DNA from 3 places in the Leuconostoc sp. JNUCC 76 genome. Region 2 is predicted to be linked to each of the others. Evidence: predicted binding sites of a transcription regulator. Region 2 holds the regulator's gene; each other region holds the start of a gene.

Region 1 (5,467 bases), 910 kb from region 2:
TCCCGTCAAAGATCCAGAATTATCGATATACTGATAATTGGCGATATCTAAAATAGCGATTTCGTAGGGTGTGCCTACTTCGCCATCTAGTCTTGTTGGTTCGTGTAACTCATCACCAGTTGCTATATTTTTATAATAAACCCATACGGGCGATGTATTTGCCATAATATCCCCTTTGAATATACCTACACATTATATCACAAACAAAAAACGACCCGAAAGTCGTTTCATATCACACGCAAGTTAAATTTTATTTACAGTAACTGGTTCTGGTTTAACTTCACTAATAACAAATTCGTTATGAACAATGTCAGCTTGCAAATGATGAACATTTGGGTGCTCTAAATAGAAGTCAGCGATACCATCGGCAATTTTGTCTTGCATGACACGACGGAGAGGTCGAGCACCCATTGCAGGGTCATAACCGAGCTCCACTAATTTCTTCTTAGCAGCAGTGCTCAAATCAATGTGCAAATCGTTGTCAGACAAGTTATCATTCATATCGGTCAATAGTAAGTCGACAATCTTTAGTAAATGATCTTGTGACAAAGGTTGGAAATCAATGATATCGTCTAAACGGTTCAAGAATTCTGGACGGAAATAATTTTCCAAACGTTGCATCAAACGATTTTGTTGATCAACTTGGGCGAATCCCACAGGCGTATTTCCTGTATCTGTTGAACCAGCGTTAGAAGTCATAATAATGACAGTATCTTTGAAACTCACTATGTGACCTTGTGCATCAGTTAGACGGCCATCATCAAGAATCTGTAAGAACATGTTCATTACATCTGGATGTGCTTTTTCTACTTCATCAAAGAGTACCAATGAGTAGGGGCGACGGCGAACTTGTTCTGTTAATTGACCGGCCTCTTCGTAACCGACATAACCGGCAGGAGCACCAATCATTTTAGAAACGGTATGTTTTTCCATGTACTCTGACATGTCGAAACGAATCATGGCATCTTTGCTACCAAACATTTCCTTAGCTAATTGCTTGGCAGTTTCAGTCTTACCAACACCGGTCGGTCCGACAAATAGGAATGATCCAATTGGACGACCAGATTTTGTTAGACCAATACGATTACGGCGAATCGCCTTGGCTACTTTTTCTACTGCCTCATCTTGACCAATAACATGTTTCGATAAGTTTTTATCCAAATCTTTTAGTTGATTAGCTTCGTTTTCTTTTAAAGCTCCGACAGGAATATCGGTTTTATCTTCAACAATTTTTAAGATGTCTTGTTCTGTTACTGTTTGTGGCTTTGACATCTCCGGGTGAGCCTCGACTTGTGCCTTCTGCGACTCAAGTTGGTTAACCTGATCACGCCAATAGCTTGCTTTTTCAAAATCTTCTTTATCAATTGCTTCTTGCTTTAATTTATCAGCTGCTTCGATGTTCACTTGAATAGTTTTGGGATCCGCAACTTTCATTGTCAAATTTTTACGTGAACCAGCTTCATCAAGCAAATCAATTGCTTTATCCGGTAGAAATCTTTCTGGAATATAACGGTCAGATAGTTCAACAGCTGCTTGAAGGGCAGAATCGCTGAATGTAACATAGTGATACTTTTCATATCGTTCACTAATTCCTTCTAAAATCGTGATAGTTTCTTCCTTAGAAGGTTCTTCAACTTGCACTGGTTGGAAACGACGGGCAATAGCACCATCTTTTTCAATCTTTCGATACTCGTTTAAAGTTGTTGCACCGATTAATTGGAATTCACCACGAGCTAGGGCAGGTTTCAAAATGTTACCTGCATCCATACCGCCTTCAGCATTTCCGGCACCCATAATTTCATGAATTTCATCAATGAATAAGATGACATCATCACTGTTCGTAACTTCTTTCATTAATTCACGCATCCGTGCTTCGAATTGACCACGCATGCTCGTACCTTGAACTAAGGCCGACATTTCCAAACGAATAACTTCTTTATGCTGTAACTTTTCAGGCACCTTTCCAGCCACAATAGCTTGCGCTAGGCCTTCAACAATAGCTGTTTTACCAACACCAGGTTCACCAATTAGTACTGGATTATTCTTTGTACGACGATTTAAAATTTCAATTGTGCGAGCAACTTCGTTATCTCGACCAATAACAGGGTCGAGCTTTCCATCGCGAGCTTGTTTGGTCAAATTAATACCAAACTCATCAAGTAAGCGTCTTTTTTTATTACCATTATTATTTTTTTGTGCTTGTGTATTTTGTTGTCCTTGTGCTTGCGCCATTTGTTCATTCATTGCGCGAAACATTTCATCTAAATTACCAAAACCAAACGAATCTTGTTGTGCCATATCTTTTACTTAGTGTGAAGCACCATGGAATACAGTTATTGCATTTCACCATAGTATTGCACACGATTCCTTTCTGTAGGTTATGCTTTAATTATAGCACGATTTAAGAAAAATGCAATTAAAATTAGCACTCTTTAAAGTAGAGTGCTAATTTTAAAAATGTTATACTGTCTATGAGGTGAATTATGAATTATACACAAGCACTAAATGATCTGCGTGATGGGAAAATAGACGAAATTGAAGTGACACCAGCAGTATTTCCGGAATTTCAGAAGGCTTGGGCAAATTTCGCATATCAAAATACTATTCGTGGTATTGCTCACGCTCACGGTAAAGTTACTTATGTTCGTTCAAATTGATGTGCGAATTAAACCATTTTTATGCTACAATATTATAAGTTAAGTAAAATTTAAATGTGTTGCAATAGCAGTCGTAACACGATAAGGGGCAGTACAGTGGCATTTTCATTTGGACAAAAAAATGTTGGTATCGATCTGGGTACCGCTAACACATATGTATATATCGAAGGTCGTGGTATCATATTGCGTGAACCATCAGTAGTTGCGCGTAATACACAAACCAATGAAGTCGTTGCTGTAGGTTCTGAAGCTAAAGACATGTTAGGCCGAACGCCTGCAAGTATCGCTGCTATCCGTCCGATGCGTGACGGTGTTATTGCAGATTACGATACAACTGTTGCAATGATTCGTTATTATTTGCAAAAAGCACTTGGCGGTCGTATTGGCAAACCTTATGTAACGATTGGTGTACCTTCGGGTGTAACAGCTGTCGAAAGGCGTGCTGTTATTGATGCTGCCCGTGTTGCTGGCGCGCGTGACGCTTATGTCATAGAGGAGCCCTTTGCCGCAGCGGTTGGTGCTGGGCTACCAGTTATGGATCCTACTGGATCAATGGTTGTTGACATGGGCGGCGGAACGACTGATGTTGCGACAATTTCATTAGGTGGAATTGTTTCAAGTCGTTCAATCCGTGTAGCTGGAGACAAGCTGGACGAAGCAATTGCTAATTTTGTTCGCAACAAATATAACGTTACCATTGGTGAACCGACAGCTGAAAGACTCAAAATCGAAATTGGTGCTGCATCACTTGCTTTAGCACGTACCTTGCCAAATGCTACGGTCAGAGGTCGCGACTTGTTGACTGGTTTGCCTAAGACAATTGATGTTACCGCTGAAGATGTATCCACATCAATTCAAGAGCCGGTGCAAGAAATCGTGGCGGCTATTCGTGAGACGTTAGAATCGACTCAACCTGAATTAGCTGCAGATGTTATTGATCACGGTATGATTTTGACCGGTGGTGGGGCATTATTACGCGACATTGAAAAAATTATTCAAGATGCAACCAAGGTACCAGTCTTAATAGCTAACGAGCCGTTAGATGCAGTTGCTATTGGTACTGGAGAGGCGTTGAAATCTATTGATGTCATGCGACAAAAGTAATGGTAGTTTAAAATAGCGTGGCGCTTGCGCTACGCTATTATTTATTTTCAAGAATTAATGTTAAATAAAAGTTTCTAAGTAAAACAAGGTAGCATACCATTGGAAGTAGATGAAATTGTCAACTATTTTTAGAAGTGGTAACTGGCTTTTTTGGGTAAATACATGAAAAAAATATTTTCATCACGCACGTTGGTATCAATAATTGTTGCGTTTATAATAATTGTAAGTTTAATTGCCGGATCAAATTGGTGGGCCAAAAGAACGAATACGCCGCCTTTTTTACAGCGTTTTGGGAATGATTTAGCGGGTGGTGTTAGTCGTATTATTGCTGTCCCAACGACTGCCGTTGGGCGCACAGCAAATAGTATTACTAATCTGTTAGATACATTTGAAGAAAACAAAAGGTTGAAATCTAAGATTGATGAATTTGCTCAGGACAAAGTTCATTTACAAACAGTTGAAGAAGAGAACAAATCTCTGAAGCAACAATTAAAACTAAAAGCCACATTAACAGATTATAAAACAGTTTCGGCTGTCACAATTAGTCGTTCACCAACGACATGGCAGTCACAATTAGTTATTGATGAAGGATCCAATTCGGGTTTGAAAAAAGGGATGCCAGTACTTGCAGGAGCCGGAATTATTGGCCGTATTAGTGAAGTAAACACAACTAATTCAAAAGTGGCTTTGATTTCTGATACTAGTTCCGACGCTAATAGATTTGCGATTAAAATTAAGGGTGATGATGGTGATGTTAACGGCATCGTAACAAGTTTTAATCGTGAGAAAAATCAATTAATTATGGGGCAAGTCACATCAAATAATAAAATCAGTAAAGGTGATTTAGTTGAAACTTCTGGACTTGGTGGTGTTATTCCAGCAGGACTGTATGTTGGTAAGGTTGCCAGTGTTACGACGGATGATTATGGTTTATCCAAGAAAATATACATTGAACCTGCGGCTGATTTAGGTAATATCACCACAGTTATGGTTGCAATTTCACAGATAGGAGCAAATTAATGGCATTTTGGCAATTGACGCGAATGCGTGTAATTTATCCTGTGTTATTATTTTTGGTATTGTTTGTTGATGGAACATTCATGTCTAGCATGGGGGGGTTCTTTACACAATTTCCTTGGCACATTCTACCCACTTTGACACTTGGTTGGCTCTTTTTGGGTGTCCAATTTGATGTTGAAAACGAGCTACCTTTTTGGTTTTATGTTGTAGTCATTGGTATACTGTTTGATATGTACTACACTGGCATTTTTGGTACATATACTTTTGCATTTATTGCCGCGGTAGCTATGATGAAGCAATTGCATGAAGTGCTAGATGAGCGTCTAGTAAGTGGCTTACTTTTATATCTAGCTGGCTTGCTTATTTACCTACTAATTTCTTATGTTAGTGGATTTGTTACTGGGATTGCTAATGTTAGCGTATTATCGTTTTTACTATACGAGGTATTGCCAACAGTAATTTTAAATCTGTTTTTTGCGGCTGTATCATATTATCCAGTATGGTCTTTATTTCAGTTTCTGCGTTGACAAGTTCTCTTTTTATAGTATAATTATGACCATATAGTAAAACGTTGAGTAGAAGAGTAGTTCATTTTAATTTAAAAGAGAATTTGCGGTCGCTGTGAGCAAATAGTTAAATTGCACGAAACACATCTATGAGTATAAAGCTGAACAAAGTAAGCTTTA
Region 2 (5,467 bases):
TATTTATTTGCTAAATTGCCTGCTGATTTAGGCACCGATGGCGATGTGTTTGCTTTACAGTTAGCAAAAGAAGGTAAAGTGGCGGTTATTCCTGGTTCGGCCTTCAGCGATGCAGCGCAAGCTTATATTCGTATTTCATACGCTGCGTCCGATGAAGACTTGGCTGAAGGAATGAAGCGAATGACAAAATATATTGAAAAGGTACGCGGCTAAAGATGAACTTCTGGAAACGACTTTTTGGTTCAGAAAAAAAATTATCACAATTGAAGAGTACGGGTCAAATCAATGCGACTAGATTAGCGCGTAATAATGATACGCCTGTTTTAGTGGCGCCAGTGACTGGGGATTTACAAAAAATTACCGACAGCCGTGATGAACCCTTTAAAACTAAAAACGGGGTTATGCTAGTGCCGCATGGCGGTAATTTAATGGCACCAGTTTCGGGGATTGTTACTGAGTCCACTAATGACTATTTGACGCTAACAGATATTTCAGAACAGACTGTAACTGTCACTGTCGTGGGCACATCAAATGTTGTTCGGTTGGCTCAATACGGTTTAGGACAACAATTACATGCAGGTGATGTTATTGGAACGACAAATCAGAAGGTGCTATCTGCTGATCATGAAGCACTACGCATTTATGTTGTTTGGGCAAACCAAGCCCTACCAAATATTCGGTATGGTTCTGTTTATGCAGGACAAAACGTGTGGCAAGTAGGGGAATTACAAGATGACAAAGAATCAGATAGTTGATGGTTTGTTAGTTATCAATAAGCCTCGTAGTATGACATCTTTTGATGTTGTTAGTAGAGTACGCCGTATTATTGGTCAAAAAAAGGTTGGGCATGCTGGAACTTTAGATCCGAATGTTGATGGTGTCCTAGTAGTTGCTTTAGGTAAAGCGACAAAGTTGATTGATGAATTGCAAACACGGCCAAAAAGTTATATTGGAGAAATTACATTAGGGTTTTCAACAGAAACAGAGGATCTTGATGGTGAAATCGTTGATCAGCTGGATATCGTAACGCCTTTTTCTGATCAGAAAATTGATCAAGCAATACAGCAATTAAATGGTGAAATCACACAAAAGCCACCTATGTACTCTGCTGTAAAAGTGAATGGTAAGCGGCTCTATGAGTATGCTCGAAATGGTGAGACTGTTGAACGTCCAGTTCGTAAAGCGGTAATTCATGACTTTAAACGTACATCCGGTATTAAATTTATAGATGGTAAGCAGGTATTCAAGTTTGAAGCCACAGTTTCCAAGGGCACGTATATTCGTACTTTAGCGGTAGATGCAGGCAAAATAATTGGGACCCCGGCAACAATGACACAATTGACTCGAACGATGGGGAGCGGATTCAAAATTTCTGAAGCACGCGACCTTGATTTTTTGTCCACACTAGCGTACGAAGAAGTATTAAAACAAGTAATACCTATTAGAGAAGTATTGAAGTGGCCAACTAAAACTTTGAGTGAAAATGAATGGTTTGCTGTAAAAAATGGTCAGAAAATTTCTAGTTGGCCTGCAAATGACAGCTATTTACAATTATATTATCAAAACAAACTGAAAGCAGTATATCAATATGACGAGATTGAGCAATTATGGCGTTCTCGTTATGTATTTGATAACCAATGACTATGACAGAATTAATTCGTTTACATTATCCCATATTAAATTTTAAAAAGCCGGTTCAACAGGTTGTTGCAATGGGCTTTTTTGACGGTGTTCATCGCGGGCATCAGGCTGTTTTAGCTCGTGCGAAAGCAGAAGCTGAAAAACAAGGGGTGCCTTTGGCTGTGTTGACCTATGATCCACATCCAATCGTAGCTTTTCAGACGTTGAAACAACCACTACGCTATTTAACACCTTTAGCCAAAAAGAAGTCCATCATGAGCCAACTAGGTGTTGATCGGGTTTATGTTATGCAGTTTACTTCTAAACTTGCTAAATTAGGTGGTCAACAGTTTGTAGATGAGGTGGTCATGCAATTAAATCCTGCTACGGTGGTAGCAGGATTTGACCATTTGTACGGTGCAGCGGGTACGAATAGTGATATGCTACATTTAGCAACATATGCAACTAATCGCTTTGACGTTGTTACTGTGTCTGAATTTGATGATTATAGTCGAAAAGTTTCTTCTTCAACAATTCGATCGATGTTAGATCAAGGGAACGTAGATGGCGCCGCACAGCAGCTTGGTCGTGCCCATTCGACATCAGGTATAGTCGTCCATGGTGAGGCTAGAGGTCGTGAATTAGGCTTCCCAACTGCTAATATACAAACGCCTGAAAAGGAATGGTTGCCTGGAATTGGTATCTATGCTGTAAAAATAAAAGTGTATGATACTTGGTATCTGGGAATGGCTAGCATCGGACGCAATGTGACGTTTGGTGATGCTCGTCCAATCACAGTTGAAATTAACATTTTAGATTATCAAGAAGAAATATATGGTGAATTTGTTCAGATACAATGGTGTCATTATCTGCGTGGTGAAGTGAAATTTGAAAACGTTCAATCACTGATAGATCAACTTAGTGAAGATGCAAGACAAACAAAGTATTATTTTAATACAAAGTTATAAAATGCAATTTGTTGGCACTCTTATAAAAAGAGTGCTAAAAAGACTTGCATTATTTTTTAAATAGTGTATTATAATAAGTGTTAGCAGTTAGATATAGTGAGTGCTAAAAGGAGTCGATAATATGGCGCTAACAGAACGACAAAAGTTAATCTTAACCGCCATTATTTATGAGTATACACAGCGTGAGCATGCGGTTGGTTCAAAAAGTTTACAAGAACATCTAGATATTAAAATTAGTTCTGCTACGATTCGTAATGAAATGGCAGCGCTAGAATCCGATGATCTTATAAAAAAATTGCATACTTCTGCTGGTCGAGTACCTTCATACGAAGGGTATCGTTATTATTTAGATCACCTAATGATGACACGCAGAGCGACTGATCGAGATGTACAAGCAGTCATACAATCATTCCGTGGAAACTTCCATGAGATAGATGATTTACTAGACGAAACAGCTAGGACTCTATCAAATTTAACCGGTTATACTGCGTTGATTTTGAAGCCAAGGCGATTTGATATTAAAGTTTCGGGATTTCGATTGGTTCCATTGGAGGGTCATCAGTTGATTGCAGTATTGGTCACTAATGATGGCAAAGTGACTAGCCAGACATTTAAATTACCAAATGAAATGGCGATTGAATCGTTGGAAAGTATGGTCGCCTACATCAATGATCAGATGGTCGGTCGACCGGTTAATGATGTATTGCATATGATGCAGTCTGATGAGTTGCCTACGCAAATGAGTCGAATGATTAAAACGCCAGCTGCTTTTTTGCAATTATTTGGCGACGTGTTGGCACGCTCGAACGGTGATAACGTCCATATTGGTGGCCGATTGAATGTTTTAGACTTTAGTAAAGAAACAGATATCGCTGATGTGAAGCCTCTGTTGGAATTTTTGAACAACGCTGAAGATGTTAGACAAATTGCTTCGCCAACGCGAGATGTTCAAGTTAAAATTGGACGCGAGATTGGTGAGCCATTACTTTCAGAGTTTAGCATGATTACTCGTGGATTTTTGGTGCCAAATCAAGGAAGTGGTATTATTGCTTTACTTGGTCCAATTCCGATGTCATATAGTACCAATACGTTGCTTACAGACGCGTTTGGTGAAGCGTTGAGTCGCAAAATGATTGAATATACATAGCTAGGAGGTCACACCTGTGACAGAAAAAAACGAAGAAGTTGTAGAAGATAAGAATATTTCTGATCAAACTGATGAAAACTTGACCGAAGAAATTGAATCTGAAGCCGATGATTTACAGGTGGAGCCTGATCCACAACAAGCGGAAATTGATAAGCTAACAGAGCAAGTTAACAATCTCGAAGAAAAATTATTACGTTCACAAGCAGAAGTTCAAAATATACAACAGCGCAATGCGCGTGAACTACAAAATGTACGCAAGTATGATGGACAAAAATTAGCCAGTGCAGTATTACCAGCCGTTGATAATTTGGAAAGGGCCCTTCAAGTTGAAGCTAACGATGAAGTGTCGAAGCAAATTAAAACAGGTGTGGAGATGACGCTTAAGACGTTAAATCAAGCTTTAACAGACAATGGTATTACGTCAACAGGTGAAATTGGTGAATCTTTTGATCCAACTAAGCACCAAGCAATTCAAAGTGTTGAGTCAGATGAAGTTGAATCTGACCAGATCGCACAAGTTTTGCAAAAGGGTTACATATTACAAGACCGCGTAATTCGACCAGCAATGGTTGCAGTGGCGAAATAAGCACAATTTTGCATGGTGATTCAATCGATGAGATACTACACCTTAAAAAGATGAAAATGATTTTAAAGTAAAGGAAGAAATATTTATGTCAAAAATTATTGGTATTGATTTAGGAACGACAAACTCAGCTGTTGCTGTCCTTGAAGGTGGCGAACCAAAGATTATCACAAATCCAGATGGTGGTCGTACAACACCTTCAGTTGTCTCATTTAAAAATGGCGAAAGTCAAGTGGGTGATGTTGCAAAGCGTCAAGCAATTACAAACCCAGACACGATTATTTCAATCAAGTCTCACATGGGTGAAGCTGGTTATAAAGTTAATGCCAATGGTAAAGACTATACGCCACAAGAAATTTCAGCAATGATTTTGCAATATATTAAGGGTTATGCTGAAGATTACTTAGGTGAAAAAGTAGAAAAGGCTGTTATCACAGTTCCTGCCTATTTTAACGATGCACAACGTCAAGCTACTAAGGATGCTGGTAAGATTGCTGGTTTGGAAGTAGAACGTATCATCAACGAACCAACAGCTGCTGCATTAGCCTATGGTTTGGATAAGTTGGATAAGGATGAAAAAATTCTTGTCTATGACTTAGGTGGTGGAACATTCGATGTGTCAATTCTTGAATTAGGAGATGGTGTATTTGAAGTTTTGTCAACAAACGGTGATACTCATCTTGGTGGTGATGACTTCGATAACAAAGTTATTGACTATTTGGCAGAACAATTCAAGTCAGAAAATGGCGTAGATTTAAAGGATGATAAATTAGCTTTGCAACGTTTGAAGGATGCTGCAGAGTCAGCTAAAAAGACTTTGTCATCTGCAAACGAAGCTCAAATTGATTTACCATTTATTGCTTCAGGTGATAATGGCCCATTGCACTTGCAGACATCATTGACACGTGCAAAGTTTAACGAATTAACTGCTGATTTGGTTAAGAAAGCTGAGCAACCTGTTCTTAATGCTTTGAAAGATGCAGGATTATCATTCTCTGACATCGATGAAGTTATCTTGAATGGTGGTTCAACTCGTATTCCAGCCGTACAAGAGTCTGTTAAGAAGATGACAGGTAAGGAACCTAACCACTCAATTAACCCTGATGAAGCTGTTGCTTTGGGTGCTGCCGTTCAAGGTGGTGTCATCAC
Region 3 (5,467 bases), 430 kb from region 2:
TATAATTCTAGGTGGTACGTTACAAATGATTGCCTTGGGTTGGGCTAATATTGGTGCTGCTGTTGCTCCTGATATTGCTTTGGCCTCAGTAGCCTCTTCGATTATTATGGTTAAGGGTGGCGATTTCTCAGGAACTGGTATTTCAGTGGCTGTTGCTTCTGCTATTCCATTGGCTGTTGCCGGTCTTTTCTTAACCATGATTGTTCGTACTATTGCGGTGGGTTTGACTCACGGTGCTGATGCTGCCGCTAAAGAAGGAAAAATAGGAACAATTGAACGATTGCACTTGTTTGCTCTGCTATTACAGGGACTACGAATTGCCATTCCGGCTGCAATATTAATTGCTGTTCCTGCAGCAGCTGTTCGAGCAGTATTAACATCAATGCCTGAATGGTTGACTGGTGGTATGACAATCGGTGGTGGTATGGTTGTTGCCGTAGGTTATGCCTTGGTTATCAATATGATGGCAACACGTGAAGTATGGCCATTCTTCGCCATTGGTTTTGCACTTGCAGCTGTTAGTGAACTGACATTAATTGCTTTAGGTGCAATCGGTCTTGCTCTTGCTTTGATTTATATTAATTTGTCAAAGATGGGTGGTAACAACAACGGCGGCGGTTCAAATGGTGGCGGCGATCCAGTCGGCGACATTTTGAATAAGTATTAGAAAGGGGCAAGATAATGGCTGAAACAAAAATTGAACTAACACGAAAAGATCGTATGTCAGTTGCATGGCGTTCACAATTCTTGCAAGGATCATGGAACTACGAACGTATGCAAAACGTTGGATGGGCTTATGCCATGATTCCGGCGATTAAAAAGTTATACAAGTCAAAAGAAGATCGTTCAGCTGCCTTGCAGCGACATCTAGAATTTTTTAACACTCATCCTTATGTTGCTTCACCTATTCTTGGTGTAACATTGGCCTTGGAAGAAGAACGTGCCAACGGTGCTCCGATTGATGATACTGCCATTCAAGGGGTTAAGATTGGTATGATGGGTCCGCTAGCTGGAATTGGTGATCCTGTCTTTTGGTTTACGATTCGACCAATTATAGGTGCATTAGGTGCATCCTTAGCAATGAGCGGTAATATTCTTGGCCCTATCCTATTCTTTGTTCTTTGGAATATTATCCGTATGGCCTTCTTATGGTATACACAAGAATTTGGTTATAAAGCTGGTAGCGCTATCACACAAGATTTATCAGGTGGCTTACTAAAAGATATTACCAAAGGTGCTTCGATTTTAGGAATGTTTATCTTAGCGGTCTTAGTTGAACGTTGGGTATCGATTAAATTTATTCTTGAGTTACCTGCAAAGAAGTTGTCCGAAGGGGCTTATATTAACTTCCCAAATGGCGCCGTTACAGGTGGACAATTACAAAAAATTTTAAGTGAACAGGCATCAGGGTTGTCTTTAACTAAGATGGCGCCTAATACTTTACAAAGTAACTTAGATAGCTTGATTCCTGGTTTGATGGGTCTTTTGTTGACATTCTTGGCAATGTGGTTGTTAAAGAAGAAGGTTTCTCCAATTGTTATGATTATTGGTATTTTCATCTTTGGTATCGCAATGCATGCTTTAAACATAATGTAATAAGATTTCTGATAAAAGTGCTTGTCGATGAGGCGAGCGCTTTTGTCAATACATAAGAAGTTAGGGGAAAGAAATCATGGTACAATCTTTGAATACGAAGGCAGAATTAGCAACACCGGGGATTTCTTATCTTGGTATTGGGGCTAAATATGGTAAGATTTTAGTAGGTGATAGGGCATTTGAGTTTTTCAATGATAATAACGTTGAAGATTATATTCAAATTCCATGGCAAAATGTGATGGCCGTATATGTACACGTTTCAGGAGAACGAGTAAGTCGTCGATTTAAAATTAAAACGGATAAGGTAGAACTGTATTTTTCTGCTAAGGAGTCAGGTAGCGTACTTAAAGTAATGCGCGAGCACCTTGGAAATGAAAAAATACTACGTATGCCTACTTTATGGGACACAGTCCGGGCACGTTTTAAACATAAATAAATTTTCAAATGCCACAAACAATGAGGATACTAAATGAAAATACTTAAGAATTATCAAGCACTACGCTATATTGTTATTGTAATGGCACTGGAAATCGTGGCAATTAGTATCAATTTTTTCTATGCACCCGCAAAAGTTGCTGCCGGTGGTGCTACGGGATTTGCTATTTTGATGAATGAATTGGTTGGATTTGATCGTGCAGCAACTGTTTTGGTTGTTAATTTGATTATGATTGTTTTGGCGGGTGTTTTTTTAGATCGCGGTACGACGGCTCGAATTGCATTTGGCAGTATTGTGTTACCTGTATTACTAAAAATAACACCAAGTTTTCAAGTACTACATGACCGAACATTTGCAGTTTTGGTGGGGGGCAGTATTTTTGCTGTTGGCGTGGCATTACTATATCGTATTGATGCTTCAAGTGGAGGTACTGCAGTCCCTCCAATGATTTTTAAAAAATATTTTCGTATTTCACCTGCATTGTCCTTGTTAGCAATTGATACTGTTGTTTCTTTGGGTAACTTGGCTACTGAGGGATTAGAAGCATTAATTTTGGCACTCTTTTCGTTAGTTATCACCGCTGTGGTTATGAATTACATTGAGACAGGATTAGATCGTCGTAAAATGGTTTATATCACAACAAATCATCGTATTGATGATTTAAAAAAATATTTAATTGATGGTGATAAAGGTTTTACTATTATGGATGTTCGGGGTGGTTATATGGGTGATGGTCGGGAAATGCTTATGGTCGTGCTTGATAATCATGAATATAATCATTTTTTGCGTGGTATTCATCAAGTTGATCCTGAAGCTTTCACAATTGCTTATGATATTTCTGAAGCCCATGGTGGTACATTTTTTTAAAGACATGGTGTCTATATCATGTCTTTTTTATTGACATTTAGTACGATAGTGATATACTTAAAGTTGTAATTAGCACTCATTATAAAAGAGTGCTAAAAAGAAAATCTCGGAGGTATGAATCCATGTTGAAGCCATTAGGTGATCGTGTGATTATTGAAGTAACGGAAGCTGCAGAAGAAACTGTCGGTGGGATTGTTTTGGCAAGTAATGCTAAGGACAAGCCTGTTACTGGTAAAGTTGTAGCTGCGGGTACGGGTTATGTCTTAAATGATGGCACAGTCCGTGATTTGACAGTTAAAGTCGGTGATGAAGTCTTGTTTGATAAGTATGCAGGACAAGAAGTGTCATTTGAGGGGCAAGACTATTTAGCTTTGCACGAAAAAGACATTGTTGCAGTCGTCGAATAATTATCAAATCAAAGGAGATATTTAAATCATGGCTAAAGAATTAAAGTTTTCAGAAGATGCACGCGCAAAGATGAAGGCGGGTGTTGATAAATTAGCTGATACAGTTAAAACAACAATTGGACCAAAGGGTCGTAACGTGGTTTTGGAACAATCATATGGTGCACCAACGATTACAAATGATGGTGTAACGATTGCCAAGGCAATTGAATTAGAAGATCATTTTGAAAATATGGGTGCTAAGCTTGTCGCTGAAGTTGCTTCAAAGACAAATGATATCGCAGGTGATGGTACAACAACCGCCACTGTTTTGACTCAAGCAATTGTTGGTGAGGGCTTGAAGAATGTGACTGCCGGTGCTAACCCTGTTGGTATTCGAACAGGAATTGAAAAAGCCACTGCTGCAGCCGTTGCAAAGTTGCATGAAATGTCACACACAGTTAATACTAAAGATGAAATTGCTCAAATTGCATCAATTTCAGCCGCCAATGAAGAAGTTGGTGAATTGATTGCTGAAGCGATGAATAAAGTTGGTAATGACGGTGTGATCACTATTGAAGAATCAAAGGGTATCGAAACAACACTTGACGTTGTTGAAGGTATGCAATTCGATCGTGGTTACATGTCACAATACATGGTGACCGACAATGACAAAATGGAAGCTAATCTAGATAATCCATACATCTTGATTACTGATAAGAAGATTGGTAACATTCAAGATATTTTGCCAGTATTGCAAAGTGTTGTTGAACAAGGACGTGCTTTGTTGATCATTGCTGATGATATCACCGGTGAAGCCTTGCCAACATTAGTTTTGAACAAGATGCGCGGTACATTCAACGTTGTTGCGGTTAAGGCACCAGGATTTGGTGATCGTCGTAAGGCACAATTGGAAGATATCGCTATCTTAACCGGTGGTACAGTAATCACTGAAGATCTCGGATTGAATTTGAAGGATGTTACGATTGAACAACTAGGTCAGGCTTCAAAGGTTAATATTACTAAGGACAACACAACAATTGTTGAAGGTTCAGGTGATAAGGGTGCTGTCGCATCTCGTGTTGACACAATCAAGCAACAAATTGCTGAAACAACTTCTGATTTTGATCGTGAAAAGTTGCAAGAACGTCTTGCAAAGTTGGCTGGTGGTGTTGCTGTTATTAACGTTGGTGCAGCCACAGAAACTGAATTGAAAGAACGTAAGTACCGCATTGAAGATGCTTTGAATGCAACGCGTGCTGCTGTTGAAGAAGGTTTCGTTGCCGGTGGTGGTACAGCATTGGTAAATGTTATTGCTGCTGTTTCAGCATTGTCAGAAGAAGGCGACGTTCAAACTGGTATCAATACTGTTATTAAAGCATTGGAATCACCTGTTCGTCAAATCGCTGAAAATGCTGGCTTAGAAGGATCAGTGATTGTTAACAAGTTGAAGGAACAAAAAGAAGGATTTGGTTACAACGCTGCTACTGATGAGTGGGTAGACATGATTGCCGCTGGTATTGTGGATCCTACTAAAGTAACACGTTCAGCATTGCAAAATGCTGCCTCTGTTTCAGCCTTATTGTTGACAACAGAAGCTGTTGTTGCTGAAGAGCCAAAAGATGACGCACCAGCTGCTATGCCACAAGGTGGTATGCCGGGCATGATGTAATCATACATCTAAAAGCGACCCAATTAAGGGTTGCTTTTTTTGTTTGCAAAATAACGCTTGACAATTATATCTAATAGATATAACATAATTAAATGAATATATCTATTAGATACACGGAGGGTGTTTTATGTATGAACTTTATATTTTAGGTCAATTATTATTCACGGATCGTTCGGCATATAAGTTGCGTTTTGTCTTGGAAAATATTTTGGGTGCCCATCGAAAAGTTAGTTTTGGTGTTTTGTATCCCTTATTGGAAAAGATGAAAACTGCTGGGACGATTGTGATGACAGATGATATTGATTGGCGAGGCAAGAAAAAAATACATATTACACCTGCTGGTAGAGCTCGTTTTGATGAATTGATGAGAGAACCAGTTCAGCAAAATGCGCACCTAGATGATGTTTATTTGTTCAAATTATCTGGCTTGGAATTGGTTGATGCGCAATTAGCACAACAAATTATTGATGATTTTCGTTCGGAAAAATTATCTCAGCGTGATGGTTATAAGAA

The links. The regulator HrcA, encoded in region 2, represses chaperone genes, less so after heat shock. The targets are predictions, from matches to a motif close to TTAGCACTCNNNNNNNNNGAGTGCTAA.
Region 1: the regulator HrcA is predicted to act here: its motif matches at 2,423-2,449, upstream of JNUCC76_RS02780 (protein YkzS).
Region 3: the regulator HrcA is predicted to act here: its motif matches at 2,969-2,995, upstream of groES (co-chaperone GroES).

What each region holds. Positions count from the first base shown of each region.
Region 1 is NZ_CM132206.1:525,086-530,552, forward strand. It holds gene JNUCC76_RS02770 (MucBP domain-containing protein) at 1-165, opposite strand, end outside; gene JNUCC76_RS02775 (ATP-dependent Clp protease ATP-binding subunit) at 244-2,298, opposite strand; gene JNUCC76_RS02780 (protein YkzS) at 2,484-2,657, shown strand; gene JNUCC76_RS02785 (rod shape-determining protein) at 2,754-3,761, shown strand; gene mreC (rod shape-determining protein MreC) at 3,924-4,781, shown strand; gene mreD (rod shape-determining protein MreD) at 4,781-5,308, shown strand; T-box leader at 5,344-5,467, shown strand, end outside.
Region 2 is NZ_CM132206.1:1,430,369-1,435,835, reverse strand. It holds gene JNUCC76_RS07280 (aminotransferase class I/II-fold pyridoxal phosphate-dependent enzyme) at 1-213, shown strand, start outside; gene JNUCC76_RS07275 (PTS sugar transporter subunit IIA) at 216-755, shown strand; gene truB (tRNA pseudouridine(55) synthase TruB) at 733-1,641, shown strand; gene ribF (riboflavin biosynthesis protein RibF) at 1,644-2,588, shown strand; gene hrcA (heat-inducible transcriptional repressor HrcA) at 2,710-3,735, shown strand; gene grpE (nucleotide exchange factor GrpE) at 3,752-4,321, shown strand; gene dnaK (molecular chaperone DnaK) at 4,407-5,467, shown strand, end outside.
Region 3 is NZ_CM132206.1:1,855,525-1,860,991, reverse strand. It holds gene JNUCC76_RS09395 (PTS mannose/fructose/sorbose transporter subunit IIC) at 1-667, shown strand, start outside; gene JNUCC76_RS09390 (PTS system mannose/fructose/sorbose family transporter subunit IID) at 682-1,596, shown strand; gene JNUCC76_RS09385 (DUF956 family protein) at 1,673-2,032, shown strand; gene JNUCC76_RS09380 (YitT family protein) at 2,066-2,899, shown strand; gene groES (co-chaperone GroES) at 3,022-3,306, shown strand; gene groL (chaperonin GroEL) at 3,335-4,954, shown strand; gene JNUCC76_RS09365 (PadR family transcriptional regulator) at 5,082-5,467, shown strand, end outside.